Regions from separate parts of the Labrenzia sp. PHM005 genome, predicted to be linked through region 2. Evidence: predicted binding sites of a transcription regulator. Region 2 holds the regulator's gene; each other region holds the start of a gene.

Region 1 (10,459 bases), 270 kb from region 2:
TGTCCCGGTCCCGCTGAAACGGGGTTCGAGTCGGGCTTTCCGGTTCAGGGAAAAGCCGGCCACGGCTTTTGGTCGGATTCTGGGCAAATTTGGCGAGTGTTTGCGCTCCATACCCAATATCGGCCTGGATCTGCTTCCAATTGTCGTTCACCGCCCCGTCCCCTGTTGAGAGTGCCGTTTCCAGCTCCACACATTGACGCTTGTGCCTTGAGATCTTAACTATCCGGTTAAGTCCAATTTGCCGCACCCTTTAAAGGGGCTGTCCCAGCGAGTCAGTAGACCATGACCGAAATGCTTGAAAATCGAGTAACAGTCAGCGAAAGCGCTGCCAAGCGTATTGCCAAGATTTTATCCGGCGAAGCGCCCGGTAGCATGCTGCGGGTAAGCGTAGAAGGCGGTGGCTGTTCGGGTCTTCAATACAAGTACGATGTGGTCAATTCCCGCGAAGATGATGATCTGGTGATCGAGAACCCCGGCGCAACTGTTCTGATCGATTCCATTTCTCTGCAATATATGGGCGGTGCGGAGATAGATTTTGTAGATGACCTGATGGGCCAGGCCTTTCAAATCAACAATCCGCACGCCGTTGCTGGCTGCGGTTGCGGAACCAGTTTTACAATTTGACTTTTTGCGGTCCTTTCTGCCGGACGCACTGAGCACAAACCCAAAAACCCCTGGGCATAGTTTCAGTTCACTGGCGACAAGTGAACGCAATTGCCTATGATGCGGCTCAGCAATGCACGGGGACTGCTCATGAAAATCGCCACCTGGAACATCAATGGGGTTAAAGCCCGTCTGGAAACTGTCCAGGAATGGCTGAAAGAATCATCGCCAGACGTTGCCTGTCTTCAGGAAATCAAATCAGTCGACGAGAACTTTCCACGTCAGCCGTTTGAAGACCTTGGCTACAACGTCGAAACCCACGGCCAGAAAGGATTTAATGGCGTCGCCATTCTTTCCAAAACACCTCTAGAGGATGTTCAACGCCGCCTGCCCGGCAATGATGAGGACGAACAAGCCCGTTATATCGAGGCGAGTGTCACCCTCGGTGAAGGGGTTGTCCGATTCGGCTGTCTTTATCTTCCGAACGGCAATCCGCTGGGGACGGAGAAGTTTCCCTATAAACTGGGCTGGATGGATCGCCTTCTGGTGCATGCCGAAAAGCGTCTGGCGGAAGAGACACCATTTCTATTGCTCGGTGATTACAACGTCATCCCGGATCCAATTGACGCCAGAAACCCGGAAAACTGGACAGAGGATGCGCTTTATCAGCCCGAAAGCCGCCAAAAATTCCGGGCACTCACCCATCTTGGCATGACCGAAGCCGTGCGTGCTTGTACCGCAGAACCAGCCACTTACACCTTTTGGGATTATCAGGCTGGAGCCTGGCAAAAGAACAACGGCATCCGCATTGATCATATTTTGATGTCCGCCCAAGCTACCGACAAACTGCTCGGCTGCGGCATCGACAAACATGTCCGCGGGTGGGAAAAACCCTCTGACCACGTGCCTGTTTGGGTCCAGTTGGCGGCATAGACCGGCGCCTACGTTTCAACGCAGCGCTAGGCCGTGTGGACGAATTGGAGACGCATTTCGTGTGACAAAGGGCGAAAGATAGAGTGGAAAGACCTGCAGAAGGTATCGGTGATACGGTCAAGGGATTGTCTGCGCTAGATTAACGCCCTTTGTCATACCCGAAGGGTCGGTCCTGCAGCGCTCAAACCTCTGCGAAAATCCACCTTGATGATGCACCAGCATCACCTGCGTCAAATTTTCTTGGTCTTGAACTCAGCAGACCCCGGCGAAATACATCTCCATCTCGTCCGCACGGCCTATCCTCAAACGAAATTGAAAATAGGCGCAAATATATACCTTTTGCGGAACGCTGTGCTCATGCTACCCTTTAGGGAATGGGATAACGGACAAACGCCTTCCGCCCGCACCGGCGATCCGCGGGCATTTCTACTGGCGCCGCGTGCGGCTCCACCCCATCTCTGATGCTTTTGCAATATCACTCGCGGCCGCTCTTGGTGCTATGCTCTTGCTGATGTCTACCGCCCACGCCCAGCAGGCGACCAATCCAGACGTTCCCTGCACTTGCCGCTACAAAGGCCAAGACTACAGCATTGGCGATTCAATATGTTTGGGAAGTGGGACGAGCACCCGGATTGCGACCTGCTCCATGGTACTCAACAACACATCCTGGCAAATGAGCCAGTCCCCCTGCCCGCAAGCGTTGTTGACGCCACTGGAACAAAAGCTCATTCAACAGGCCTCGCCTGATCCGTTGATGAGCGAGCCAGTGTTTTGAGGAAATTGCCGCTGGTATGATGTGCGGAATACACCGCACACCAATTCGGGCTTCCGAACTAAATCCCAAAAAATCAGAAAACTACTGCGTCGGCACTTGTTGGGCGGTCAGTGTGTCCGGCCGATTGCGCTCAATCCAAGTGTCGGCCATGGAACGCGCCTTCTCCCTGACAGGTTCGGGAGAAACTGCAAAAAACTGTTCGTGCAGATCATTGATCCAATTGGCATCATGGCCACTGGCCTGTTCACGGGCCACGGTCAGCCACATCAGGCCGCGCGCCTTTTTCTTGTCCGATGAGCCAAGCGAGAACAATGTTTCGCCCAGCCGGGCCTGAGCTCCGACATGGCCTTTCAGAGCAGCCAGATTGTACCAGCGCACAGCCATCCGCCGATTGCTCTCCTGATAGATGCGGCCGAGATGATACTGGGCAGCTGCATCACCGAAATAAGACGCTGCGTGGGTGAAAATCCGCCGGGCTTGACCGATATCTTTCGGGACGGCCCCCTCAATTCCGTTCAGATAGTAGGTGCCAAGCGCCACAAATGCGCTGGAGACAAAGGGCGCATCCGGGGATTCCGGTCCGTCATCACCGTGGGCGCGGACGATCTGGCTGTAATATTGATACGCCTTGTAGTCGTCCTCTTGAACGCCATCGCCCTTTGCATACATGTCGCCGAGCTTCCAAGCTGCCATCGCCTGTCCATTCTCCGCAGCGTATTGCAGAGAAGATATCGCAGCTGTCTTATCGCCGGAATAATACTGGCGTGCACCTGCCCGCAAAGCCTCATTGGGAGACAGTGTCGATGGATTAATCGGACCGGGTGCAGCAGGCTTGCCATCGAAGGCTTGGACCGGCACAGCAGCCAACATCAGCGCCGCAGCGCCTATCAGGACACCGGCCTTGGTCAAGTGCTGACGTTTTGTCTTCTTATTGTACATCCCGTTTACACTATTCTCCGCCGGACGGCCCCTGCCGTAACGGGCGTTTCTGTCCCATTTACAATCTATCCCAAGCACCCGCTTGAGGTTTAGAAGCCGGGACTGGTTCTTTTTTGAACGCGCATCCTGCTTCACTCATATATGGCCAATCATTCTGGCCTAAGTTGGGCTTTTGGCACCGATCAGCTCAAACCGGTCTAAGACCTTGAAGACCCACAAGTCCCAACGCCGGAAACAATGTTTGCTTCCGTCTAACCGCAACTGGTGTACCGCAAACATGGCCGAACATTGGCATCAAGTGGTTCCGCGAAGGCACGGCGGCACTTTGCTGGCAACTGTTGCCAAATGAGCACAATCGTCCCTCCCCCAGCACGCGGTGATCAAAACACAACCTGGTTGACGATCAGTTTCTGTCCCGGCAAAAGGCCCGCATTGGCCGAAAAAACAGTCAACGTTGGGGAAAACGGGGGCTTTTCGCCAAAATCCTTGGCTGTTCTTCGTTTGTACTTCAAACTTGAATGTGATTCGGTGTAGGACCGGCCTTGAAATACGGCATATAGCCCCAGTAACCAGAACCAAGAAACCCATCAGGCGATACGCAATGAGCGGAAAAGACGATCTTTTTGCAGGCAACGCGGCCATCTCCACTCCGGTGGAAGAAAACACCGCACCGGCAGACGTGGCCCCGCCCGCGCCCGTGACCGACATCGCCTCGGCCCGCAAGAAGCCAGAAGCTGTTGCCGACAGCGGCGACTATTCGGCCGCCGACATTGAAGTTCTGGAAGGCCTGGAGCCCGTACGGCGGCGGCCGGGCATGTATATCGGCGGAACCGACGAAAAGGCGCTGCACCACCTCTTTGCCGAGGTCATCGACAACTCGATGGATGAGGCCGTTGCAGGCCACGCGACCTGGATTGATGTCGCCTTGGGCGCTGATGGGTATCTGAACATTACTGACAACGGCCGCGGCATCCCAGTCGATCCGCACCCAAAGTTTAAAGACAAGTCCGCGTTGGAAGTCATTATGACGACCCTGCACGCGGGTGGTAAATTCGACAGTAAGGTGTATGAGACCTCCGGCGGCTTGCACGGCGTCGGCGTGTCAGTGGTCAATGCGCTCTCCGAAGAGCTGGTTGTCGAAGTCGCCCGTAGCCGCAAACTCTACCGCCAAGTTTTCCGGCGCGGCCATCCGCAAGGTCCTTTGGAGCTTGTGGGCGATACCCAGAACCGTCGCGGCACTATGGTCCGCTTCAAGCCGGATGAAACAATTTTCGGCAAAGGTGCAAAATTCCTGCCTGCCCGCCTTTTGAAAATGGCCCGGTCCAAGGCGTATTTGTTCGGCGGTGTTGAAATCCGCTGGCACTGCGCACCTGAACTCATTTCCGAAAAAGACGAAACCCCGGCCGAAGCCGTCTTTCACTTCCCCGGCGGTCTAAAGGACTTTTTGGCAGAACGGCTTGGCAAGGAACGCCGCGTCGTTGACGAGGTTTTTGCCGGACGTACCAACAAAACCGGAAAACACGGGTCTGTCGAATGGGCCGTCAGCTGGTTTGCCGGCGACGGGTTCATCAGCTCTTATTGTAATACCGTCACCACACCGGAAGGCGGAACCCATGAAGCCGGTTTCCGCTATGCGCTGCTGCGCGGCCTCAAAGCCTATGGTGAGTTGGTCAACAACAAGAAGGCGTCCATCATCACAGGCGATGATGTCATGACGTCCGCTGGCGGCATGTTGTCGGTCTTCATCCGCGAGCCTGAGTTTGTCGGCCAAACCAAAGACAAACTCGCGACCAACGAAGCGACCCGGATCGCTGAAACGGCAGTCCGCGATGCTTTCGATCACTGGCTCACCGCCTCCCCCAACCAAGCCAACAAGCTATTGGAATGGGTGATCGACCGGGCTGAGGAACGTCTGCGCCGCCGTCAGGAAAAAGATGTTGCGCGTAAATCGGCTGTCCGCAAGCTGCGCCTTCCGGGAAAACTGGCCGATTGTTCCACCAACCAATCCGAAGGCACCGAGCTCTTCATCGTGGAGGGCGATTCGGCGGGCGGATCTGCCAAACAGGCGCGAAACCGGTCCAATCAAGCGGTCCTTCCCTTGCGCGGGAAGATATTGAACGTTGCCAACGCTGGCCGCGACAAACTCGCCGCCAATCAGCAGCTAGCGGATCTGATCCAGGCCCTCGGCTGCGGCACACGATCCGCATATGCAGAACCGGATCTTCGTTACGAAAAAATCGTCATCATGACCGATGCGGACGTCGATGGTGCCCACATCGCCTCGCTCCTTATCACCTTCTTCTATCGTGAAATGCCCGAGCTGATCCGCGGCGGCCATCTATACCTCGCCGTTCCGCCACTTTACCGCCTGAGCCAAGGTGGAAAAACTCTGTATGCCCGCGATGACATGCATAAAGATGAGCTTCTGGCAAAGGCCTTCAAAGGCAAGTCTAAGGTTGAGATCGGCCGCTTCAAGGGTCTGGGCGAAATGCTGCCGGCGCAGCTCAAAGAAACGACGATGGATCCGTCCAAACGTTCGCTTTTGAAAGTCAGCGTCGATGAAACCGCAATTGCTGATACCAATGACACGGTCGAACGGCTCATGGGCAACAAACCAGAAGCCCGCTTCCGCTTTATTCAGGACAATGCCGAATTTGCGGACGATTTGGACATTTAGGAAGGTTCTAATAAACCAACCGACAAATGGGCCCATACAAGACCGCTACTCCCTTGACTGTTGAGAGCGTGTCCCGTTTTCTGGGAAACGGAAGCATCACGCTTAGCGCTAAAATCTGTGATTTCAAAATGCGGAAACCGATTTCAATCAAACGCCATTTACACTAGCCGGACCTCCACACGCTTTGGGTTTTGAAATTAGTGAATACGCTAATATTAAGTCATTTGAGTACTTTCACTGATCGTGGAAGCCGCATTTTAAGGCAAATTAAGAAAGCCTATTAACTGAGATGGCAAAACACGCGCAGAAATACTGAACATTTCTAACATTTAACCTCGCCAATGCATTGACTTGGAAGCGAACAAATGTAGTGTGTGCGCACATCGGCGTAGGGTGGCTCGAGATGAGCTGCGGCCTTTACATCACAACATTCGGGCAAAGTGCTCCATGTCATTTAATACTCTCGGTCTGAGCGAGAAGGTCCTCGCTGCAGTTGATGCGGCAGGTTATAAAGATCCAACAGCCATTCAAGCAGGTGCGATCCCGCAAGTTCTTGAACGCAGGGACGTTCTTGGCATCGCCCAGACGGGAACCGGCAAGACGGCGAGTTTCACTTTGCCGATGTTGACGCTCTTGGAAAAAGGCCGGGCCCGTGCACGGATGCCGCGCACTCTGATCTTGGAGCCGACCCGCGAGCTGGCTGCTCAGGTCGAAGAGAATTTCGAGAAATACGGCACCAACCACAAGCTCAACGTTGCGCTTTTGATCGGTGGCGTCTCTTTTGCCGACCAGGATAAGAAGCTTGACCGGGGCACCGATGTCTTGATCGCTACACCTGGTCGCCTGCTCGACCATTTCGAACGCGGAAAACTGCTTCTGCAGGGCGTCGAGATTCTGGTGATCGATGAAGCCGACCGGATGCTCGACATGGGCTTCATTCCGGACATTGAGCGGATCTGCAAACTGATCCCGTTTACCCGCCAAACTCTGTTCTTCTCGGCAACCATGCCGCCGGAAATTCAACGTTTGACGGAAACATTCCTGCAGAACCCAGCCCGCATTGAAGTTGCTCCAACATCTTCAACATCTGAGAACGTCGCTCAGCGGCTGAAAGCATCTGCCTCCAAAGACTACGATAAACGCGCCACGCTGCGCGAACTTCTGGAAGATGCTGAAGATCTGAAGAACGCGATCGTATTCTGCAACCGCAAACGCGATGTTTCGACGCTGTTCCGGTCCCTGGAGCGCCACGAATACAATGTTGGTGCGCTTCATGGCGACATGGATCAACGAACCCGTATGATGATGCTTGAGAATTTCCGTAAAGGGAACATCAAGCTATTGGTGGCCAGTGACGTCGCGGCCCGCGGGTTGGACATTCCGGAAGTCAGCCACGTCTTCAATTACGACATTCCGATCAATGCGGAAGATTACGTCCACCGGATTGGCCGCACCGGACGCGCCGGCCGTTCTGGCACTGCCTACACGCTTGTGACTGACAGCGACCAAAAATATCTGAAAGCAATTGAAGAGCTCACAAAGCAATCCATTGATTGGATTGGCGAATCAATTGACTTCGAAGCCGCTGCCAAAGAACGCAAAGCCAAGCGCCGCACTTCCAAAACGTCAAAAACGGCCTCGAGCAACGACAACGAAGCGGCAGAGGCTAAACCCGCCAAAAAACGGGGTCAATCCCGCCGCCGCAATGAGACAAGTTCCGCTGAAGAAGCGGTTGAAGTAAAGCCGTCAACTGCAGGAGTTTCCACCATTTCTCAGAAATCTACTTCCAAGAAATCCCGGTCCGATAAATCCGCCCCTGCTTTCAGCGAAGGTGTGCACATCCCAGCATTCTTGCTGCGCGAACCCCGGCCGAAAAAAGCATCCTAACTCTGGGATATTGGTGACTTTAACAGGAGATTTAACCCGACTTTAAACCTTACGTCAGATCTTAGAGGCTAAGAATTGAGGCCGTGTGGGGCGGTTAACAATTCAGCTTCTGAGCGAGAGTAATTTGATGTCGGACAAGGACGATCACAACAGGACCATCGGATATGGTGAGTCCGCGGTGGGGTATATCAGAAAAAACACCTTACCTGCCTATCCGAGATCGTACGAACTCTGGTACACGTACGCTGCCGGCTACAATCAAGGTCTCAACCGGGCTATCAACGAAACCATCAAGGAAAACGGACGTATCAGCACCGACGAGATGCTGTCACTTTATGGCCGTTTCCTGTCACCGACCCGCCTCGGCGACCGTTTGGATGACGTCGGCAACAAAGTTTCCCGCGAAGTTGAAGAAATCGTCGAAACTCTGAAACTCAGTGCGGATGCGACCTCAGACTACGGCAGTGCGCTTGAGCAGGCCGGTCTAAAAATTTCCAGCATCACAGACCCAGACAAGCTGAAACTTTATGTCACGCATTTGGTGAAGTCGACGCAAAATGCGGTCGCTTCGAATCGCAAGCTGGAGAGTCAGCTGCTTGAATCGAAGAAACACATCGAAAACTTGCAGTCGTCGCTTGAAGCGATCCGGTACGAGTCCTTGATTGACGAACTGACCACACTGAACAACCGCAAGCATTTCGACAACTCGCTTGAAAAGGTCATTCGCAATTCGGAAGAAAGCCGCCGCGGTTTCTGCCTTCTGATGACTGATATCGATCATTTCAAGAAGTTCAACGACACCTATGGCCACCAAACAGGTGATCAGGTTCTCCGTCTTGTTGCCTTGTCGGTCAAACAGAATATCAAAAGCCAGGACATAGCCTGCCGGTATGGTGGTGAAGAATTCGCGATTATCCTGCCGCACACCGAATTGGATCAGGCGGTCGAGATTGCTGAGAAAATCCGGGCAGCGGTTATGGCCAAGGAGTTGGTCAAACGTTCAACCGGTGAGAATCTCGGACGCGTTACCATCTCAGCAGGCGTTGCCGCTTTTGGTCAGAACGATTCTGCCCATTCCATAATTGCCCGCGCGGATGAGGCGATGTATGCAGCCAAAAACGCCGGCCGCAACCTTGTCCGTACTGAAAAAGATCTTCAGCAGGAAAACGTCGCCTGATGTGAAGCGACGCTGTTTTTTTATACTTTCAGACTATTTGACGGCATCTAGCCCCATTTGCCAAAAACCGGATTCTAGGCGGCTGGCTTTTTCAAAGAGAGACGACAAACGCGGATAGCGGGCTTTGGTCAGATAGACCTCGGCGGTCTTATCCATCCATTCAGCAAATCCTTGCGCCAATTCCTGGTACTCGTCGCTGCCGTATTCGTTGATCCAGCGCGTATAGGGATTGTCTTCTGTCTCTGAACCTTTGTTTTTCAGCGCTGCACCAATTTCCGCATATCCAATAATGCAGGGCGCCAGCGCGGCTTGCAGATCCAGCAAATCCCCTGCCATGCCCGCATCCAACACAAACCGTGTGTAGGCCATTGTCGGCGTGTCTTCCGGCGCGCTTTCTATGTCCGAGCGCGACATGCCCCAGGATCCGCACAGTTCCAAATGAAGATCCAGCTCCACATCAAGGATGGCTTTGACACCTTCCAGCGATTGCCTCATGTCGTCAACAGTTGGGCTCTTGTAGATGCCGAGCGCGTAAGCTCGGGCAAATTGGATCAAAAACAGGTAATCCTGCACCAGATAATGTTTGAAAGCCTCTAGGGGCAATTCGCCTGTGCCAAGTTGCTGGACAAACGAATGATCGACATAGTCGGCCCATTGCGGAGCCGCGTCGGCTTTCAGCCGCTCAAAAAGTTTCACGTTGCCACCTTCGGGAAAGATAATAGAGGGTCAGGATCTCGCGTGGACACTGAGGTCGGCAGCCTGCAAAGACACCGATTCACCACAGCCGCAGGCGGAGACTTCATTTGGATTTTTGAAGACGAATCCGGACCGGAATTTGGTCACTTCGAAATCCATTTCCGTACCGAGCAGAAACAGAACAGCAGACGGATCGACAAAGATCTTGGCGCCCTTGTCCTCAATCACATCGTCGCCTGGCTTGGCTTCTTCCACCAAATCCATGGCGTATTCCATGCCGGCACAGCCGCCTTTTTTGATTCCCACGCGCAAGCCGAGCGCTGGCTTATCGGAATTATCGACAAGCTCGTTTACCCGCTCAGCCGCGGCATCGGTCAATGTCATAACCTGGAATTTTCCGGCAGACGCCATCATATCCTCACAGCTGTTCGCGATCAGAGAACTTGATATAGGAACTCAGCTTAAGATTCCAAAGTAAAGAACTCAATACCAGTTGAGCGCAACTTTGGCTTCATCGGACATGCGGTCCGGCGTCCACGGCGGATCAAACACCATATCGACATTCACAGGACCAACGCCGGCCACGGAAGCGACTGCGTTTTCCACCCAGCCCGGCATTTCGCCCGCGACCGGACATCCTGGAGCCGTCAGCGTCATGTCGATGTTGATCGAGCGGTCGTCCTCGATATCAACCTTGTAAATCAGGCCGAGTTCATAGATATCGCAAGGAATTTCGGGATCATAGACCGTCTTGATCGCGCTGATGATGTCA
Region 2 (10,459 bases):
CACGGATCGACCAAGGTGACCCAAGTGCCGTCCCACCTCGTCCTGCGCTGAAATTAGAGATGCGCCCCATTGGTCCCGTGGCGGTATTCGGAGCTTCCAATTTTCCGCTCGCCTTTTCGGTGGCGGGCGGAGATACCGCATCCGCGTTGGCAGCTGGATGTCCCGTGATCGTCAAGGGCCACGAAGCACATCCTGGAACCTCGGAGATTGTTGCAGAGGCGGTTCTCGCAGCGCTTCGGGCCGAAGGTCTGCCAGAAGGTTGCTTTGCTCTGTTACAAGGTCCGGGACGGGTTACCGGTGTTGACCTTGTGCGCCACCCGATCATTCGGGCAGTTGGTTTCACCGGATCGACATCGGCTGGCAGGGCACTCCTTGATCTTTGCATGGCTCGACATGAACCAATCCCGTTCTTTGGCGAATTGGGATCTTTGAACCCCGTATTTGTTCTATCGGGCGCGCTTGCCGATCGAACGGACCAGATTGCTCAAGAATGGGTTGCTTCGATGACGCTTGGTGCCGGACAGTTCTGCACGAGCCCATCCGTTGTCTTCGTGCCAGAGCAATTCCTAACGTCATTTGTGGACGCAGCGGCCAGTGCGCTTAAAAGCGTGACACAACAACCAATGTTGACCACGGGTATCGCAGACAGCTTCTCTGAGAAATCCGGCAGCGCCGCAAGCCGTCCTGGTGTCGAAACGGTCTTTGTTGGCCCATCCTCAAAACGAAGCTTCGCTGCAATGGTCCTAAGTTGTGATCTCGACACTTGGCTGGCGGACGAGAGCCTTCGTGAAGAGGTTTTTGGGCCGATGGCAATCATTGTTTCTGTCTCAAAGCAAGAGCGTATGATTGAGACTGCTGCACGCCTTGACGGTCAGCTCACCGCGACCCTGCATTTTGAACCTTCCGACGGCAGCCTCGCATGCGCGCTTCTCCCGATCCTTGAGCGTAAAGCGGGTCGCATTCTTGCAAATGGCTTTCCGACCGGTGTTGCCGTGTCTGATGCGATGGTCCATGGGGGACCATGGCCCGCATCGAGCAACTTTGGTCAAACCGCGGTGGGAACGCTGGCGATCCGGCGCTGGCAGCGCGCAGTCTGTTGGCAAGGTATTCCAGATTTCTTGTTATGAGGATCCAAATTCACCAAAAACAGGAGAATTCTTGCAACACAGAAATAGGCTATTTTCATAACGTCGGCATAATATCAAAACGTCCGCTCTGAAGACCCTAGCGGCAAAAATCCGACGGTCGGCTCACTGACCCTAATCCGGTCATTTGATCGAACCGCAGCGAAGGGCTGCATCCCGCCCTTCCTCTGAATTCGCTGGATTTCGAAAGGACGTCGGATTTGCAGCCGCGATCATTTCGGCATGCGCAAAGTGAACCGTCCAATATGGAGTCAGTTCGAGACATGCCCGGTTTGGGCAAATTTGCCCCTATCCGACCAATATTTTCAGATCCCGTTTGCTACCATAGATGGTCAGGAATGCAGCCTTGAGATGGTGCAGATTGATGCCGCTGGATTGGCTCTTCAGCTTTTCAGCAAAGACCAGAAGCCGCACCAGATCCCGTACTGACGTCTGACCGCCAAAGCGAGCAAGTGCCTGATAAGCCTCTGCGCCCTCCACATTATAGTCCACAGCGATATCCCGGCAGTCTTCTTCCAGTGGCACACCCAGTTCGATGCGAAATCCCAAGCGGCTGACGATCTGGTCCAAAGCAGAATCGTGAATCCGAGTTCTGGCAAGGCGCTTGTCGTTGCCGCTCAACACCAGTGCGCAATCGGCCTCTTCATGAATGCGTAAGAGTTCACGAAACGCCGATAGATCCAAATTTTGCACCTCATCAACAATCAGGATACGTCTGGAGCTATATCCCTCATAAAGGCGCGCTAGAGCTGTATCGCTGAGGTCCTTCACAAATCGATAGGATGTACCGAAGCCAGTCGCCTCAATGATCATCTTCAGCATGCCTTTGACTGTCTTATCTGCATGCCCAACCTCACAATAATAGGCGTTTAGTTTCCGAGCATGGTGCCGCAAGGCTGTGGATTTGCCCATGCCCGGCTTGGAACTGATGAGCACCGGATATTTCGAGATTTCCTTGGCAATATCCATGGCTTTTCTGATTTCCCGGCTCGCCGAGATATCAACAAAGCGAAAAGCACCAGCCTCCTCCTCTTTCAATGCCTCGCTCATCAAGTCCTCCCGATTTTGCGGATGAAGACATCCCGCCCTGCGGCGATCTCACGACGATCGCGTTCGTCTTCGCTCTCAGAACAAGGGTCGCCATGTTCCGGACGAAGAACCCGTTGATGTTCCAGCTCTTGCGTAACGGTAAGTGTGCCTCTCGGCACATTTGGAACCACTTCAGGGGCATGTTGCGCGAGCTTGACCAACTCCGCTCCAATATCGATGTCGGGAGTTGACCGATCTGCTTCTCGAAGCGCCTTGTTCCGGCGCGTGTTTCGTTCGGCTGAGCGTCTCGCGCCGCGCGGATCGAAAAAGGCAAATTCTTCCTCCGGATGAGCTATCCCCAGGAAGGACCCGTCCTGTTTGGTGAGCCGCAGAGTGTTATAGCCGTGATACTGCGGGATATGGACTGTGATCGTGTCATGGAACCAGACGTCTAGTTCGTCGCAACTCCACCTCCGGCCGCCGACCGAGATACCGTGTTGCCTGACTTTGCGGGTTTCCGGTTTGGTGAAGACGGTATTCAGCCGATCCGGGTCAATGACCGTGGCCGCCCAGCCTTGCCGAACGTGCGCCTCAAAACTCTGCCTGGGTGACAATCCCTTAAGCGCGCCCGATTGCGGCATGACTTCATAGGCCCTTAAAAGCCCATTCAAGACCCTTTTAAAGGCAATAAAATCGCCGTTGAAGGGTGCTGCCAGCCTTCCAAGTGCCGGACGCTTGGGGTTCATTCGGTCATCACCAATGTACCCCGGGCAGGTCTTCAGGAATTGCTGCTCAAAATGACCAAACCAGGCTTCGATCGGTTTGGCGGAGGCATTATAGGGCAGCGCCCGGATGACCCTTGATTTTCCTGGCTTCCCAACGATTGGCACCAGCAATTGCATCGCATCGTCGAGAAAGTCGGCAAAAAGGTATTCCTTGCCATTGTCGCAATAAAGCGTCTTGGGCAAACCGAAGGCGGAATGCTGTGCCATGGCGACAAAGGCCTCGATCACATCGGCATTGCGTACCCCGCCTTTTGTCTCAAGGAAGACCAGTTCACACCAGACACGGCGGGTCGCAATATCCATGAACCCGAGCAGCTTTGGTGTACCGGTCGTGCCGTTCTCGCGTTTGAGCAGGACGTTGACGTGATGGACGTCCATTACGACGCAGTCCATTGGCTGCATCCCCGTGATCACTCGCTTCACGCGCGGCCGATCATCATCACTCGCCTTGCGATCCTTCTTGTGGCGATAGACTTTCTTTAAATGCTGTTCTGAGCGGATCAATGCCCGCGGCACCTTGCATATCCGGTCCAATTCCGCGGGCGTCTCTAGACGGATACCGTTGGCGACCGTCACCGTCTTCAAATACTCGCTGGCCAGAACAGCGACAGTCTTTCCAGTCGCGCCGCCCTTGATCAGCCCCCTCACCTGCTGGCGCAAACCGTCAGCAATTTCGGCTTTGGTCGCATCATCTATCCGCGCCAACGCCGCCCGATCCCATTCGCGGGAGACAAAACAACGTGACTTGCCACGGTCAGAGCGTTTTGTGCGTTTTAGGCCGACTGGTCCCACAGCTTCATAGAGCTTAATCCAAGTATAGATTGTTCGCCGTTTCAGAACGATAGGGGTCCCAGACCAATCGATGACTGTATGTCCTTGAAGTTGCGCTATTACCCGACCGCGCTCAGCCGATCTCGGTTCTGTCTCCAGCAATTCCTCAAATGTCCGCCGAAACCATGTGACCTTGCGGCTAAATTCAGATGGACTTGAATGCTTGGCAAGACCCGCAGGTTTGTCCTCAAGCCTTGCAGGCTCAATACTTTGGTCCTGAAGAGAGCGCGGCAAGCTGAATGCGCTAACTTCATATGACACACCAGACCGTCCCCCGGTTCCCTGAACCAACCTCACTTCAAGGTTCTGATTCCGCCAAGGTTTTCCGGCATGTGCACGCTGGAGAGCTTGCCGCGCCTTGCGTGTTGATATTCCAGAACGTTCTGCAAATTCTCGAACGTTCAGCCACATTGGGTATCATCCGGGGCTATCAGACCAGCGGCAAGTCTAATCCGAGCAGCAAGCGCAATCGCATTGTTACTCTTGTTCTGGCCAGTCAGAGACTGTTCGGCAGTTCGCCGTACAATTCCGTTTGCGCTGCACCATGCATTCAACGATGTCCCTTGTAAAACAAAGCCTGCACGAACGTTTCGAAGAAGAATGTTCGTGGTTTTTAGGTTTTCGCGTTTCATGCTACTAAATCCAAGAATCCGCAATGCGCAGATTAAATGACTGCGATTCGCAGATGTCAATATTTTTTCTGCCTTATGCAGATTTCCAGTGAGAAGATAAGAATTGAAGATCAACGCGACGCAAGTCATTGATAGAGTAAAAAATGCTCTCAACCTCAAAACAGATTTGGCCGTATCTGAATATTTTGAGGTATCGAACAAGACTGTTTCATCCTGGAAAGCAAGAAACTCGATTCCGCTTGAGTTTCTGTTGCAGGCCTGTGCCGGAACTGGAGAAAAGATAGATTACTTTCTCTTTGGAGAGGCATTACAGCGACAACAGTCCGAATTGATTGAAACTGCCATCGATGATTTCCGGATAATAACCATGAAGCTAACTGGCGAACGGATCCTCATCGAGCTTCTGGAACAGCACGCCCCCGAAGAACTTGCTTTCATGGAAGCGAAGGAAATTCAGGCAGAAGGTGAATCCATAGGACTGGCGATGTTGATATTTGCTGAATTCATCGAACGAGAGAAAAAGGCGTTGGTGGATAGCGGGCGCATGACCAACGAAGAGTTCAAAGAATATATCCGAAATGTCGACCGATACGACCTCCCGTACTTTGCACGGGCGATCAAACACCGAAACAAACAGGGTCCGCAATAGGTCCGCAGTCGAACACTCCAGGACCGGAAGCGTCTAACATCGAAGTAAATTCTCCATTTGTTTTCAATACGTTCCACGTTTTATTTGCACTGACTGATATTGCGGACCCTACGGTCTGCAATCGATGATCACCCAACCTTTTGAAAACAATACGCTCTTTGAACTCTTCTGCCATTTATTTACGGCCAGATAAACCGCTTCCAGTGCCGTTTAATTCTGACAGCTACAATTAGAACAGTAAGAGAACGTTTACCCTTGCAGAACACAATGAGAACAGGTAGGGTGTTCTTGATTTGTACCAATTGATCCTCAAGATCAGGGGAAGCTGATATGCTGACGCGCAAGCAGTATGAACTGCTCATGTTCATCCATGAAAGACTGAAGGAAACTGGGGTGCCGCCGTCTTTCGATGAAATGAAAGACGCGCTCGATCTGAGGTCCAAGTCCGGTATTCACCGGCTCATCACAGCTTTGGAAGAACGCGGTTTTATCCGCCGTCTGCCGAACCGGGCGAGAGCGATGGAAGTTGTCCGCCTGCCCGATTCGATCGCGCCGGGCCTCGGCAGCCCGCGGCCGCGCGGCAGTTTTTCTCCCGAAGTTATCGAAGGGTCGCTTGGAAAACCAGCACCCGCGCCAGTCGCAGCGCCTGCAGCGGTTGCAAGTGCGGCAACGGAAATCCCGGTTATGGGCCGGATTGCCGCCGGTGTTCCAATCGAGGCGATCCAGACCCACAGCCACTCCATCAGCGTCCCGCCGGAGCTTCTTGGCAAAGGCGAACATTATGCGCTTGAAGTGCGCGGCGATTCCATGATCGACGCAGGCATCTTGGACGGCGATACGGTTTTAATCCGGCGAATCGACAGTGCTGACAGCGGCGACATTGTCGTGGCGCTGGTTGATGATGAAGAAGCCACTTTGAAGCGGCTGCGCAAAAAAGGCGCATCGATCGCACTGGAAGCGGCCAATCCGGCCTATGAAACTCGGATTTTCGGACCGGGTCGTGTGCGTGTTCAGGGCCGTCTCGTGGCGCTGTTTCGGCAATACTGAGGCGGGTCCTTTTTCAGCTCAACAGGTTTTGGAATTAATCTTCTCCGCAAGGTCTATGGCTTTGCGGAGGATTTGGCTTTTGACCTCAAACTAGCGCGGGTTATTGTGCCTGGCCGGTTCCAGGGCCGCGGTAATCGGGGAAGAGCATAAACCACACGTTTGATGCCGGGTATTGCGTCTCTTTGATTGGTGGCCCGCTCTAATGCCGTCTTTCCGGACCAGCCGCTCGCAGACCCATCGGACGGTTCCAGCCAAATCGAAACAGCCCCTCTTTTTTCCCGAATAACTTGATCCAAAATCACGCTCGATTGGCAGAACCCAGGCACGATTTTATCGGTCGCGATAATATCTGCCTTTTGGCAATCTTCGAAAAGAGCCTGCACCGTTTTTGACACACCGATTTTGAGCGGTATCGGATCCGAGTAACTTTTGTCATTAGGCGGATATGCGAGCACCACACATCCGTCAGGATCACATCGGCGCTGAACCGAACTCATCTTGCGCGACTTAATCGCCCCCAATCCTTCACCCTCCCCCTCAAGCCAGATTTCAGCGGCAAAGGACTTGCGGACATGGGAGAGGCGCAGATCTCCTTGCCTATCGCGAGCAGCGAGTTGCGGCCCTGCCGCCGCGATTTGAATATCGGGCGCGCGCGACAATGTCATAAGTGTTATGGCGGCCCCCAAGGGAACCAGACTGAAGCTTCGAATTCGGCCAGGCGCGAGCAAACAGACAAAGAGCGCAGCCATCAACAGAGCAGCAGGCGCTGCCCCTAACGTTCCGATCCGGCCCGCGTCCGGGGCAAGGTTTTCGGTAAAAGTTGCGACATCAATCAACATCCCCAGACCAGCGCTCATCACCTTCAGCGGCACAGCACTGAGGCCAAAGGGCATCAAGACAAGCGCCAGAACCCCCATGGGCATAACAACCAGAGAAAACACCGGCATACCCAGCATATTCCCGACGATCCCATAAGGCGCGACCCGGGAGAAATGGTAAGCCCCGATTATCCCGGTCGCAGCTCCAGCAACCAGAGCAGTGACGAACAGCCCAGCAGCCCATTTGGCGATGCTCACACCCAGCCGGGCCGGAAGAGACCGAGGCTTTGAGGAAAAACCAGCTTCCTTTTGTTGGCGCCGCCAAAGGTCGTAAACCGCGATCAAAGCAATCACGGCCGCGAACGACATTTGAAACCCGGGATAAAACAGCCTTTCTGGTGCCAACAACAAAAGAAACAGCCCAGCCAAAGCAGCCGTCCGCAAGGTCAATCCGCGCCGCCCGGTCAATATGCCCAGAAAAACCAGGGCGATCATGATGAAAGACCGCTGGGTTGCCACCGACGCCCCAGAGAGCAGCAAATAAAAAACCGCAGCGCCGAGCGCCAACAGCGCCGCGACTTTGTGCAACGGCCAACGCAATGCAAACCCGGGAAGGAGAGCCAAGACCCCGAGTGACACCGCGTAAGCACCGCCAGCAAAAAGAGCCATGTGCAGCCCGGAAATCGCCAGTATGTGCGCCAATCCGGCAGCTCTGAGGCTTTCCTCTGTTTTTTCGTCGATACCGCTCCGATCTCCGACGAGAAGCGCAACGGAAAGCGACTTTTCCGGACCGTCCGGCAAGACAGCTGAAATCCGCTGCGCAAGATATTTGCGCAGATGATCGATGTGCCGTTCAACCTGCCGTATGAGCGTCGGAGGTTGTCCGCTGATTTTTTTTGGAGGGCCATATGAAAACCCGGTCGCGCCTATTTTTTGAAAATAGGCGCGGAAGGAAAAATCATATCCGCCCGGAACGACCGGCCCCATTGGCGGAAACAACCGCGCGCGAAGCTGCACCCAGTCGCCCGGAGAAACTTCTGTATTCACAGGGACCCGCAACCGGACCCGTTCTACAAACACTCCGGGTTTAACGATCCGTCCGTTGACCGCCGACGCTTTTAGAAGAAGCCGCTTGCCGGATTGCCTGTGCTGAAGCTCCAGAACTTCTCCGCGCAGCGCCACGGTCATCGGTTCAAGAAGTCTGGGCGTCTCAATGGCCGCCGTCCGAAATGTTGCCGCACAAAGCCCCGTAAAAGCGGACAACAATAGTAAGCCGATTTTTGAGAAACCGGAGCGGCGGTTGCGGACAGTAGCAGGGAAGCAAATCACAACACAAAGTACCGCCAAAACCACCCAGCTTGGTTCGTCCGGCAGCAAACTGTAAATCAGTATCCCGCCTGCAAAGGCAAACCCGGTCCACAGCAGCCCCTGGTTTTGCACCAAGCGCTCCAACTCGTCCGGCGCCGGCAGCCAACGGGTTTTCGCCTGTTGGTTTTTGCGGTCACGCTTTTGCAAATTGCGCGACCTTAGAAAGGCACCCCAGGGCGATCCCCGGTCCTGTGATGCCCTGTTGCCGGAAACAGTATCTATTACACTTGGGTCAGTGGATTTAGCGCCGGCGCCTCGCTCGCCGTAATAGTTGAAGCCGGTGCCATCTTCACGCGCCACCCCTGCTCCCTTCGCCGGACCTGCCAATCATGGCAAAGCCTATTTTGCCTTGGGCGCGCCTGTGTTAAGACCGCGCCACTATTCGTCAGGCGGTTGGACCGCCTCATTCTGACAGAGACTTTCAAAAAGCACCATGGCACAAGATATCGTCACGCGTTTCGCCCCATCTCCGACCGGGTTTCTTCATATCGGCGGCGCCCGCACTGCGCTGTTCAACTGGCTTTTTGCCAAACATCACGGCGGCAAAATGCTGCTGCGGATTGAGGACACAGACCAAGCCCGTTCAACCCAGGAAGCGGTTGATGCATTGATGGATGGCCTCTCCTGGCTTGGCCTGGATTGGGACGGCGAGCCAATCTCGCAGTTTTCCCGTGTCGAACGCCACAAAGAAGTTGTCGATCAGATGCTGGCAAATGGCATGGCCTACCGCTGTTATTCGTCTCCAGAAGAAGTCGACGCCATGCGCGAAAAGGCCCGTGCTGAAGGCCGTCCGCCCCGTTATGACGGCACTTGGCGCGAGAAAGACCCGTCAGAGGCACCTGAAGGCGTCGATCCGGTGATCCGCTTGAAAGCACCGCAAGAAGGCGAAACGGTCGTGGACGATATGGTTCAAGGCCGGGTGGTGATCCCGAACAAGGATCTGGACGATTTTGTCTTGATGCGTTCCGACGGCACACCGACCTACATGCTGGCGGTCGTCGTCGACGACCATGATATGGGCATCTCCCACATCATCCGCGGTGTCGATCACTTGACCAACGCTGCCCGCCAGACGCTGATCTTCAATGCCAATGGCTGGGACGTGCCGAAGATGGCGCATATTCCGCTGATTCACGGACCGGATGGCGCAAAACTCTCCAAGCGCCATGGCGCAACTGGCGCGGAAGCTTACCGGGCACTCGGATACTTGCCGCAAGCGATGCGCAATTATCTCGCACGGCTGGGCTGGAGCCACGGCGATGAAGAAATCATTTCCCTTGAGGACATGATCCAGTGGTTCGGCATGGACGCGGTCGGTCAGTCCGCCGCCCGATTCGACTTCAAGAAGCTCGAAAACCTCAACGGCCACTATATGCGCGCCACCGATGACGGTGAGCTGCTGGACCATTGGAAGGTCTATCTGGCCCATGTAGACGGCGGTGCGGACGTGCTCGCATGGCTGGCCGAAGCCGGCAATACCCAAACGGCGCTCACCGCCCTGCCCGGCCTCAAAGAACGTGCCAAAACCCTGGTCGAATTGACCGACAGCTCATCTTATTTGTGGCGCCAGCGTCCGCTGGAAAACGACGAAAAGGCAGTAAAAATCCTGACTGACGACGCCCGCGCGGTCTTGGGCGACCTGCACGGTGTTTTGTCTGGTGTCGCGGATTGGGACGCTGAGCCGCTGGAAACCGCGGTCAAGGCCTATGCTGAAGGCAAAGAACTGAAACTTGGCAAGGTTGCCCAGCCTCTGCGCGCCGCGTTGACCGGCCGGGGTACTTCTCCCGGTATCTATGATGTTCTGATCGCCCTTGGCCGGGACGAATCCTTGGCCCGGATAGCCGATCAGGCTCCTTGATAACGGTCAAGGCGAGAGTTTCCATTATTTTTCAAGCTTCGGCACTGCCGCAAACCGCTGCATAAACGTCTTTGACCAAAGCGTTATATGCACCAGCTTGCGGCAGTGCGGCAAATGGGCTAGGCAAGACGCGACCATTCCTCCAGCACTGTCTGGCTAAAGCGTTAGGTCTTGGTTCAAGACCTGCGGCTGGCCGGTGCAATGGGTAACAAACAGGGGGTTTTCTGAATGGCCGACAACAACGCCAAGCTCAACGTCGATGGTGGTGATCACAATTTCGACGTCCTTGACGGATCC
Region 3 (10,459 bases), 2.4 Mb from region 2:
CGATGAGTGCCAACGATCCGGATGGCTTCGTTCACAAGGAAATTGACTGGATCAACGTGCCCTTGAAAGAAGAGGCGCCGTTTCTCGGCATCTGCCTGGGCGCGCAGATGATGGTCAAACACCTTGGCGGTAAAGTCGCCGGCCACAAGGAGGAGATGGTCGAAATCGGCTATTATCCCCTGCAGCCGACGGATGCTGGCAAAGACCTGATGGACTGGCCGCAAAAGGTTTATCAGTGGCATCGCGAAGGCTTCGATTGCCCGGCCGGAGCCGAGCTTCTGGCAACCAGCCCGACCTACCCGAACCAGGCTATCCGCGTTGGCCCCGCCGCCTACGGCATCCAGTTCCACCCAGAACTCACCCATCAGATGATGGTCAAATGGACCACCAAGGGCGCTCCACGCATGGAACTGCCCGGTGCGCAGCAGCGGCGCGATCATTTTGCTGGACGTTTTGTCTACGACGCAGCGGTCCGGACATGGCTGGACCGGTTCCTGGATCTGTGGATTGGCACCGCCGAAGCCCCCGCCCAACGCTCCCGCTTGAAAGCTGCGGAGTAGGCTTGCTGGCACTCAATACTCCAGTCAGCCTCGAACCAGTTTAGATCTTTGACCAAAACGCTCGTTCTCCGCCCAGCCCACACGTCAGAAATAGAAAGCCTTGCAGATGTTGGTCTGCGGGCTTGGCAAAAGGGTGTCGGCCCACTGGTGCCTAAAAATGTCTACGCGCGGATCTGCAAGGACAATCCCTTCCTACCATTTCTGAAAACAATGGGAGAAACGGTCCTGGTCGCCGATGTCAACGGGAAAATTGCCGGATTTGCCGCCTGCGAAGACCACAACAATCACATCAGTGATCTTTGGGTGGATCCGGAAATTGAAGGCCGGGGTATTGGCTCAGCGCTCATAAGAAAACTCGAAGCCACAATCGCCGCTAAAGGGTTTTCTGTAAGTGAAATCCAAGTAGCTGCTCAAAACACTCGGGCCCTCGGCCTCTACCAGCATCTGGGTTACCAGATTGTATGGCAGGAGCGCCGAAAAGATCCGATCTTGGAAATCCACCTGGAAAAAGTTGGTATGAAAAAGAAGCTAAGTCAGGCCATAGAAGCTATGGCCTGACCCTCAACACCTCTTAAGCCTCAAACACCACAAGCAAATCTTTGGCATCAATCTGCGCACCGGGAGTGACCAGAACCTCTGCGACCTTGCCGTCCCGCTCGGCGTGAAGTGCAGTTTCCATCTTCATGGCTTCGATGGAGACGAGCACGTCGCCGGCCTTTACCTCCTGACCGGCGCCAATCGCGACCGTGGAGATCACGCCCGGCATCGGCGCACCGACATGAGACGCATTGCCGTCTTCAGCCTTGCGCATGGCAGCAGCGCCGACAGCGCCATGGGCGCGGTCCGGAACCTTGACGTTGCGCGGCTGACCGTTGAGTTCGAAGAAGACTTTTTTCTCGCCCTTCTCGTCCGTCTCACCAATTGCCTGACAGCGCACAACAAGGGTTTTGCCCGGCTCCAGGTCGACAAAGATCTCATCACCCGGCTCTAGGCCGTAGAAATAGACCGGTGTCGGAAGAACAGACGTCGGGCCGTACTGCTGCTGCGCCTTGTCGAAGTCGGTGAAGACTTTTGGGTACATCAGATAGGACGCCAGCTCGGTGTCGTCGATGTCATGGCCGGTGGCTGCCGCCGCATCGGACCGTTCTTCGTCCAGATCCGCGTCATCGAGCAGAGAGCCCGGGCGAACCGCGATCGGCTTGTCACCCTTCAAAGCCTTATCCTGTAGAGCCTTCGGCCATCCGCCCGGAGATTGACCAAGATCACCATGCAGCATCTTCACAACACTGTCCGGGAAGGCAACGTCTTTGGCTGGGTCTTCAACATCGGCAACGGTGAGGCCTTGGCTGACCATCATCAACGCCATGTCGCCCACCACCTTGGATGACGGTGTCACCTTGACGATATCGCCGAACATCTGGTTGGCATCCGCATAAGCCTGCGCCACTTCATGCCAGCGGGTTTCAAGACCAAGCGAACGGGCCTGTTCCTTCAGGTTGGTGAACTGACCACCGGGCATTTCATGGAGGTAGACTTCGGAGGCTCCAAAGCGCAGGTCACTTTCAAAGGCCCGGTACTGCGTGCGCACAGCTTCCCAATAGAAGGAAATCTGCCGAATGGTCTTGGCATCGAGACCTGTATCCCGATCGGTTCCGCGCAAGGCTTCAACAATGGAGCCAAGGCACGGCTGAGATGTCAGGCCGGAGAGCGCATCCATGGCTGCATCGACTGCATCAACCCCGGCTTCCACTGCCGCCAGAATGGTGGAAGCCGCAATGCCGGAGGTGTCGTGCGTATGGAAGTGGATCGGCAAGCCGACCTCGTCCTTCAATGCCTTGACCAGAACCTTGGCCGCCTGAGGTTTCAGGAGGCCAGCCATATCCTTGATACCGAGGATGTGAGCGCCAGCAGCTTCCAGCTCTTTGGCAAGGCCGACATAATACTTGAGGTCATATTTCGGCCGGGCGCTGTCCAGCATGTCGCCGGTATAACAGAGCACACCTTCACAGAGCTTGCCGGTTTCTTGGACCGCATCCATGGAAACGCGCATGTTTTCCACCCAGTTCAGGCAGTCGAACACGCGGAAAAGGTCAATGCCGTTTTCTGCCGCCTGATGGACGAAGTACTTGACCACATTGTCCGGGTAGTTGGTGTAGCCAACGCCGTTGGAGCCACGCAGCAGCATCTGAAGCAGGATGTTCGGTGCTTTTTCACGGATCTGATGCAGCCGTTCCCAGGGGCTTTCCGTCAGGAAGCGCATGGACACATCAAAGGTCGCACCGCCCCAGCATTCCAGCGAAAACAGGCTTGGAAGGCCGGTGGCGTAGCTTTCGGCGATGTTGACGATGTCATGAGACCGCATACGGGTCGCCAGCAGGGACTGGTGACCGTCGCGCATGGTGGTATCAGTGATCAGCGCCCGCTTTTGATCCTTCATCCAGTCGGCAAAGCCTTTCGGGCCCAGCTCGTCCAAAAGCTCGCGGGTGCCTTTCGGCTTGTCGTCACCGAAATCCGGAACGATCGGTGCGGCCACATCCTTCGGCGGACGTACGCGGTCTTTGGTTTCCGGGTGGCCGTTGACCGACACATCTGCGATGTAAGTCAAAAGCTTGGTCGCGCGGTCCTGACGTTTCGTCTGTTCGAACAGCGCTGGCGTGTCATCAATGAATCGGGTCGTGTAGTTCTGCGCACGGAAATCGGCGTGATCGATGATGTTTTCCAAAAACACCAGGTTGGTTGCAACGCCGCGGATCCGGAACTCGCGCAAGGCACGATCCATGCGTTTACGAGCATCTTCCGCCGTCGGAGCCCAGGCCGTGACTTTTTCCAGAAGCGGATCGTAAAAGCGCGTGATCACAGCGCCGGAATAGGCGGTGCCTCCATCGAGACGAATACCGAACCCGGTCGCGCCGCGATAGGCGGTGATGCGACCGTAATCGGGAATGAAGTTCTGTTCCGGATCTTCCGTGGTGATGCGGCACTGCAGCGCATGACCGTTCAGACGAATGTTTTCTTGAGCCGGGACACCGCTTTTTGGCGTGCCGATTTTTTCGCCGTCCGCGATGTGGATCTGCGCCTGAACAATGTCGATGCCGGTGACTTCCTCCGTCACCGTATGCTCGACCTGAACGCGAGGGTTCACCTCGATGAAGTAGATGGCGCCCGTATCAGCATCCATCAGGAATTCAACGGTACCGGCACCGCGATAGTTCACAGCCCGGCCGATTTTCAGGCCGTATTCGCACAGCTCTTTGCGTTTTTCCTCTTCCAGGTAGGGCGCGGGTGCACGCTCAACCACTTTCTGGTGGCGGCGCTGGATGGAGCAGTCGCGCTCATAAAGATGGACGACGTTTTCGCCGTCTCCGAGGATCTGTACTTCAACGTGGCGGGCACGCTGAACCAGCTTTTCAAGATAAATCTCGTCCTTGCCGAAGGCCGCTTTCGCTTCCCGTTTGGCCGCTAAAACTTCCTTTTCCAGCGTCGCTTCATCGGGGATCACGCGCATGCCCCGGCCGCCGCCGCCCCAAGAGGCTTTGAGCATCACCGGATACCCGATCTCCAAAGCCTGTTTTTTGATCTCGTTCAGATCATCCGGCAGCGGATCGGTCGCCGGCATAACCGGAACACCGGCTTCAATCGCCAGGTTGCGGGCAGCAACCTTGTTGCCGAGACGGCGCATGGTTTCAGACTTTGGACCGATAAAGGTGATGCCCGCTTCTTCACAGGCATCAACAAATTCCGGGCTTTCGGACAAAAGGCCATACCCAGGGTGGATGGCATCAGCACCGGCGTGTTTGGCAACACGGATAATCTCGTCGATGGACAGATAGGCTTCAATTGGGCCAAGCCCCTTGCCAACCTGATAGGCTTCATCGGCTTTGAACCGATGCAGCGCCAATTTATCCTGTTCAGCATAGATCGCGACGGTTTTGAGGCCCAGCTCATTGGCGGCCCGGAAAACCCGGATTGCGATTTCCGAACGGTTTGCAACGAGAATTTTTGTTATCGCCAAACGCCCACTCCCCCTAATTTCCCGCAAAAATTACGTCGATTTCGGCAAGTTTCTACTTTGGTCGGAGCAAATTGAAAAGGGGCAGGATGCTTGTCCTTTTTTTATTTGGAGAAATATTTTTTCCGAAAAGGCCATAATCCATAGAAAAGTCTGGACATTCTTTACCCCTAGGGACGAGGCGAATTGGCAAAAAATTTTCGAAACTGGCGTCCAGTTTTACCGCATTGCCGCAAAACCATGACTGGCCCAATCTGACACAGACGCTCAAATACAGCGTTCGTATTGTTAAAATCGAGGAGAATTTTGAATACTGCTCTTGGGCCTCTCCGCCCTTATACATACAAGATACAGTAGGAACAAACCGCAAACATCACCCTGTCAGCGATTCGTCAGCGATTCGTTCTGCCTGTGTACTTAGGTAAATGGGACTGCAGTTTGTGCTCCCCAATCAAAAAACCGGAAATTAATGATTGACACACTTCTGCACTCTAAACCGAAAACCAAGGTGACTTGCCATAAATAACTGGCCAGATTCAGCATTTCGTGGCGCTAGGGTGTTTCAGATCCACATTTCGTAGGGAACAAATCCTGAATCCAAAAGAGTCCGCGATTCGGTTTCGATTTGTTCCAGAGTCGTTCTCCACAGAAAATTTCAATCTCATTTTTGCACCTACGGAAACATGGGCGCGGCGAAAAAGGGCAGGACAGGCCCACCTGGCCTATGGTAGACACGCGCCATGATGTTCTGGGTTTTATTCCTGAGAGACACGGCGGCCAATCCAGGCCTGCCGAATTATGAAGAATTCTGATCGCACCAGCTCCATGCTCCGCCCCCATACTCTGCCGTTACCCCCTAGCGCTCGATCCCGCACGGTTACCGCCGTCCTAGGGCCCACCAACACCGGGAAAACCCACCTGGCAATCGAGCGCATGCTGGCCCAGCCGTCCGGCTTGATTGGCCTGCCTCTCCGATTGCTGGCGCGGGAAGTCTATGGACGCATTGCCGAACGTTCCGGAACTGAGTCTGTCGCGCTGATTACCGGCGAAGAGAAGATCATTCCGAAGAAGCCCCGCTTTTGGGTGTCGACGGTCGAAGCCATGCCACTCGATCTCAACACCGAGTTCGTGGCTATCGATGAAGTCCAACTGGCCGGAAATCTCGACCGCGGCCACGTCTTCACCGACCGGATCCTGAATTTGCGTGGCCGTTCTGAAACCCTGCTTTTGGGATCGGCGACTGCCCGGCCGCTGTTGGAAAAACTCCTCCCGGGCCTCAATGTCATCACCCGTCCGCGCATGTCGATCCTGTCTTATGCGGGATCCAAAAAGGTCTCCCGCCTGCCAGCCCGGTCGGCTATCGTCGCTTTTTCGTCGGATGAGGTTTATTCGATTGCCGAGCTGCTCCGGCGCCAGCGTGGCGGCGCCGCGGTGGTGCTTGGCTCGCTAAGCCCACGCACCCGTAATGCCCAGGTGGAACTCTTCCAGAACGGTGATGTCGATCACCTGGTCGCCACCGACGCCATTGGCATGGGATTGAACCTGGATGTCCACCACATCGCCTTTGCCGGCAACCGCAAATATGACGGCTATCAGTATCGTCAGCTAACTCCATCGGAGATGGGCCAGATCGCCGGCCGCGCCGGCCGTCACACCAAAGACGGCACCTTTGGCGTAACAGGCCGAGTCGATCCTTTGGACGATGATTTGATCGAACAGATCGAAAGCCATCACTTCGCCAGCCTAAAAGTGCTGCAATGGCGCAACAGTTCGTTGGATTTTTCGTCCTCAGCCAATCTGCGCCGAAGCCTTGATTTACCCCCGAAAGAGGACGGTTTGGCGCGGGCGCCAACCGGTGACGACATCACCGCCCTTGAACATTTGTTGCGCGACAGCGCAATAAATGACATGGCAAGGGGGGCAAAAGCGGTCGAATTGCTATGGGATGTGTGTCAGGTGCCGGATTACCGCAAGATTGCACCGGCCAACCACGGGGACCTTTTGGCCACGATCTACACCCACCTGATACGCGAAAATGCGATTGAAGATGATTGGTTCGCCCGTCAATTGGCCTTCGCAGACCGCACAGATGGTGATATCGACACACTCGCGAACCGGATCGCTCATATCCGGACCTGGACGTATGTCGCGAACCGCCCGGACTGGTTGGCCGATCCGGCCCATTGGCAGGGCGTGACCCGAGGCATAGAAGATAAACTATCTGACGCCCTTCACGACCGGCTGACTCAGCGGTTCGTGGATCGGCGGACAAGTGTATTGATGCGACGTTTGAGAGAGAACGCAATGCTGGAAGCGGAAATTACATCGAGTGGGGATGTGCTCGTCGAAGGTCAGCACATCGGAAATCTGCTTGGCTTCCGGTTTGCCCCTGATGCGGCGGCCGAAGGCCCGGACGAAAAGACGGTTCGTGCTGCCGCACAAAAAGCCCTGACCACGGAAATCGAGTCCCGTGCAGACAAGCTTGGCAAATCTGAAAACAGTGATTTTGTCCTGACTTCAGAAGGTGCCATCCGCTGGCGCGGAGAACCGGTGGCCAAATTGTCAGCCAGTGACGATGTGTTGGCACCAACCGTTCTGCTGCTCGCCGACGAGCACTTGACCGGACCGGCCCGCGACACCGTGCAAAACCGTTTGGACCTCTGGGTCAAAGCGCAGATCGAAACACTGCTCAAACCGCTTGCAGATTTAAAGACCGGGGAAGGCCTCGAGGGTCTGGCCCGCGGCATCGCATTCCGGATCGTCGAAGGTCTTGGCATTTTGGAACGGCAAGATGCTGCCGACGAAATCCGCCAGCTCGATCAGGATATGCGCGCATCTTTGCGTAAACACGGCATCCGCTTCGGCGCTTACACGATCTTTGTTCCTGCACTCTTGAAACCGGCTCCTAGCCAGCTGCTCGCCCAACTCTGGGCTTTGAAGCACGGGTCTCTGGACATGAACGGCATGGAAGAACTGCCGCAGCTGTCCGCTTCCGGCCGCACCTCTATCCCGGTTAATCCCGAGATCAACCAGGCGCTTTACAAAGTCGTTGGCTTTCGGGTCTGCGGCCCGCGGGCTGTCCGGGTCGATATTCTGGAACGTCTGGCGGATCTGATCCGGCCACTGATTGCCTGGAAACCGCTCGACGCAGAGGTCGCACCACCAGAAGGTGCAATCGAAACGGGCGGCGGCTTTACGGTCACAGTTGCCATGACGTCCCTGCTCGGTTGCGCCGGCGAGGATTTCTCGGCTGTTCTGAAATCCCTCGGCTACCGGCTCGAAACCAAAGAGGTTCAGCGTCCCGTCGTTGTGAAACCGGACACGGAAACCACACCTGCAGACAGCGCGGCGACACCAGAAGTAACGTCCGCAACCGCCTCCCCTGCAGAAAGCGAAGCAGCCGAAACCGCCGCCCCTGCAACGGAAACGGAAGCTTCTGGGGTGCTGGAAGATAAGGCTGCTGAAGACAGCAGCGCCGAAGCGCCTGCGGCAACTGAAACACCGGGAGCAACCGCTGACGCAGCGGACGCAGGTTCAGAAACAGCTGACACAGAGACGGCAGAACCTTCTGCATCCGAAGAGGCCGCTCCATCCGGCGAACCGGAAATGGAAACGGTTACCATTGAGATCTGGCGCCCGGGCCGTCACGACCGCCGTCCGCGCGGCCGACAGGATCAGCGCCGGGGAGACAACCGCAAACACCAAGGGCCGAAAGGCGCGTCCGGTGAGCGGCGACACGGCAAACCCGGCAAAGGTGGTCAGCACAAGGGCCGAGGTGGCCAAAAGTCCTTCGAGGGCGGCAATCGCCGTGACAAGCCGCAAAAAGACAAGCCAATCGATCCAAATTCACCTTTCGCCGCTCTGATGGCGCTGAAGGAGAATATGGACGGCAAGGACAAGAAGTAATTCCGGGGTCAGATCCAAAAGCTGCTCCACAATCTCAGGGCAGCCTGCGCGTCGACAAGTGGCTCTGGTACGCCAGGGTCACGAAATCCCGGTCTTTGGCGCAAAAACTGGCAGCCGGTGGACATGTCCGGGTCAACAAGGACAAGATTTCTTCGGCAAGCAAGACCGTCAAGGCGGACGATGTCCTAACCATTGTCCTTGATCGGCGGGTGCTTGTTTTGAAAGTCGTTGCCCTTGGCACCCGGCGTGGCCCATACGAGGAAGCGAAACTTCTTTACGAAGACTTGTCTCCGCCGCCGCCACCAAAACCAGAAGCCCCACCACCCCCTCCTGGACAACGTGAGCCAGGCTCCGGCCGGCCGACCAAACGTGACCGGCGCAAGATGGACGCCTTTCGCCAAGAAGATTAGGCACTTTTCGCAGTTTCGCAAAAAAACGGAATAGCATTCTCCACCAGCGCCCAGATGCGACTGCTTGAACGCTTGCACCGGCTCATTAAAAGCGATACCCAACAGCATTGAACTTGACCGTGGGTTTTGCGACCTACGCTATAGAATTGACCGCCGGATTGCCGCATGCGGGCGCAAAGAGAACCGCCCCTGCCGTGCCTAGTGAGGATAGAGATGACCTACGTCGTCACGGACAACTGTATTAAATGCAAATACACAGACTGTGTTGAGGTCTGCCCGGTAGACTGTTTCTACGAAGGCGAAAATTTCCTCGTGATCAATCCGGACGAATGCATCGACTGCGGCGTATGTGAACCGGAATGTCCTGCCGAGGCCATCCTGCCGGATACCGAACCAGGCCTGGAAAAATGGATTGAATTGAACGCCGAGTATTCGGAAAAATGGCCGAATATTACCGAGAAAAAAGATCCAATGCCCGATGCTGAAAAACATGACGGCGAAGAAAACAAGCTGGATAAGTATTTTTCACCTAATCCACCTGCGTGATTGGATTACCCACAGACGCCAATAGCGCGAGCAATTTAAATAATACAACTTAAGATAAAGAAATTCATTTGGTAATTCAGACACCTGGATGCTTGCAGCTTTCAGGTGCTTTAACCTTTTGCGCCGCAATAAATTTGACGCACTTTAATTTTCCACAAAAGTGTGTTACTTTGTTTCGATAGTCGCCAACCACGAGAATAACCCCAAAAACGGAGTCTTCGCTTACGTGCCCCGTGATCCATCTTTCCGGGCCACGAGAGATCCCGGCAGCTTTTGTATCTAAGCAAGGTTCTAGAGTGGAATTCAACGACTGACTAGCCCGACACGCCGCATATCAACAGGCGTTCCAGAATTTGGACGCCGGGATGATCGCGTGCCGCACAAACAAGGACCGTACAGCGGTCCATTTCCGGTCTGACAAAAGACCGCTAACTGCGCAGGAGAGACTACAAGTATGGCAACAAGCACCAAAAAGACCGCGCAGCGTCAAGGTTTCAAAACAGGCGAATACATCGTTTATCCGGCACATGGTGTCGGCCAGATTACCGCCATTGAAGAACAAAACGTAGCCGGTCACTCTTTGGAGTTGCTCGTTATTGTTTTTGAACAGGACAAGATGACCCTTCGTGTGCCAGTTGCAAAAATTGCATCTGTTGGCATGCGTAAGCTGGGCGACCCGGCTGCAGTTAAAAAAGCACTGGAAACCGTCCGGGGCCGTCCGCGGATCAAACGCACTATGTGGAGCCGCCGCGCCCAGGAATATGAAGCGAAAATCAATTCCGGCGATCTGATTGCAATCTCCGAAGTCGTCCGTGACCTGTACCGCTCTGAAACACAACCGGAGCAGTCCTATTCCGAACGCCAGCTTTATGAAGCAGCGCTTGACCGCATGGCACGCGAAATTGCCGCTGTAAACAAATGCTCGGAAACCGAAGCCATCAAGGAAATTGAGCAGAACTTGGCCAAATCGCCGAGCCGCATCAAAGCCGCAGCAGCAGCTGCTGCTGCCGCAGAAGAAGACGGTGACG

The links. The regulator LexA, encoded in region 2, represses DNA repair genes until DNA is damaged. The targets are predictions, from matches to a motif close to TGTTCNNNNTGTGTTCNG.
Region 1: parE (DNA topoisomerase IV subunit B) is a predicted target of LexA. The motif match lies at 3,742-3,759, and genes of this name have one in related genera.
Region 3: FJ695_RS05765 (helicase-related protein) is a predicted target of LexA. The motif match lies at 5,196-5,213, and genes of this name have one in related genera.

What each region holds. Positions count from the first base shown of each region.
Region 1 is NZ_CP041191.1:3,904,401-3,914,859, reverse strand. It holds gene FJ695_RS17730 (deoxyguanosinetriphosphate triphosphohydrolase) at 1-151, opposite strand, end outside; gene FJ695_RS17725 (iron-sulfur cluster assembly accessory protein) at 283-624, shown strand; gene xth (exodeoxyribonuclease III) at 754-1,536, shown strand; gene FJ695_RS17715 (tetratricopeptide repeat protein) at 2,393-3,250, opposite strand; gene parE (DNA topoisomerase IV subunit B) at 3,852-5,927, shown strand; gene FJ695_RS17705 (DEAD/DEAH box helicase) at 6,375-7,814, shown strand; gene FJ695_RS17700 (GGDEF domain-containing protein) at 7,942-8,991, shown strand; gene tenA (thiaminase II) at 9,025-9,687, opposite strand; gene sufA (Fe-S cluster assembly scaffold SufA) at 9,718-10,071, opposite strand; gene FJ695_RS17685 (SUF system Fe-S cluster assembly protein) at 10,171-10,459, opposite strand, start outside.
Region 2 is NZ_CP041191.1:3,629,871-3,640,329, reverse strand. It holds gene FJ695_RS16465 (aldehyde dehydrogenase (NADP(+))) at 1-1,127, shown strand, start outside; gene FJ695_RS16460 (AAA family ATPase) at 1,434-2,195, opposite strand; gene FJ695_RS16455 (hypothetical protein) at 2,195-4,051, opposite strand; gene FJ695_RS16450 (helix-turn-helix domain-containing protein) at 4,526-5,071, shown strand; gene lexA (transcriptional repressor LexA) at 5,402-6,118, shown strand; gene FJ695_RS16440 (ComEC/Rec2 family competence protein) at 6,172-8,604, opposite strand; gene gltX (glutamate--tRNA ligase) at 8,738-10,162, shown strand; gene gltA (citrate synthase) at 10,391-10,459, shown strand, end outside.
Region 3 is NZ_CP041191.1:1,278,683-1,289,141, reverse strand. It holds gene FJ695_RS05780 (glutamine amidotransferase) at 1-560, shown strand, start outside; gene FJ695_RS05775 (GNAT family N-acetyltransferase) at 609-1,118, shown strand; gene pyc (pyruvate carboxylase) at 1,132-4,572, opposite strand; gene FJ695_RS05765 (helicase-related protein) at 5,395-8,475, shown strand; gene FJ695_RS05760 (RNA-binding S4 domain-containing protein) at 8,520-8,885, shown strand; gene fdxA (ferredoxin FdxA) at 9,099-9,431, shown strand; gene FJ695_RS05750 (CarD family transcriptional regulator) at 9,886-10,459, shown strand, end outside.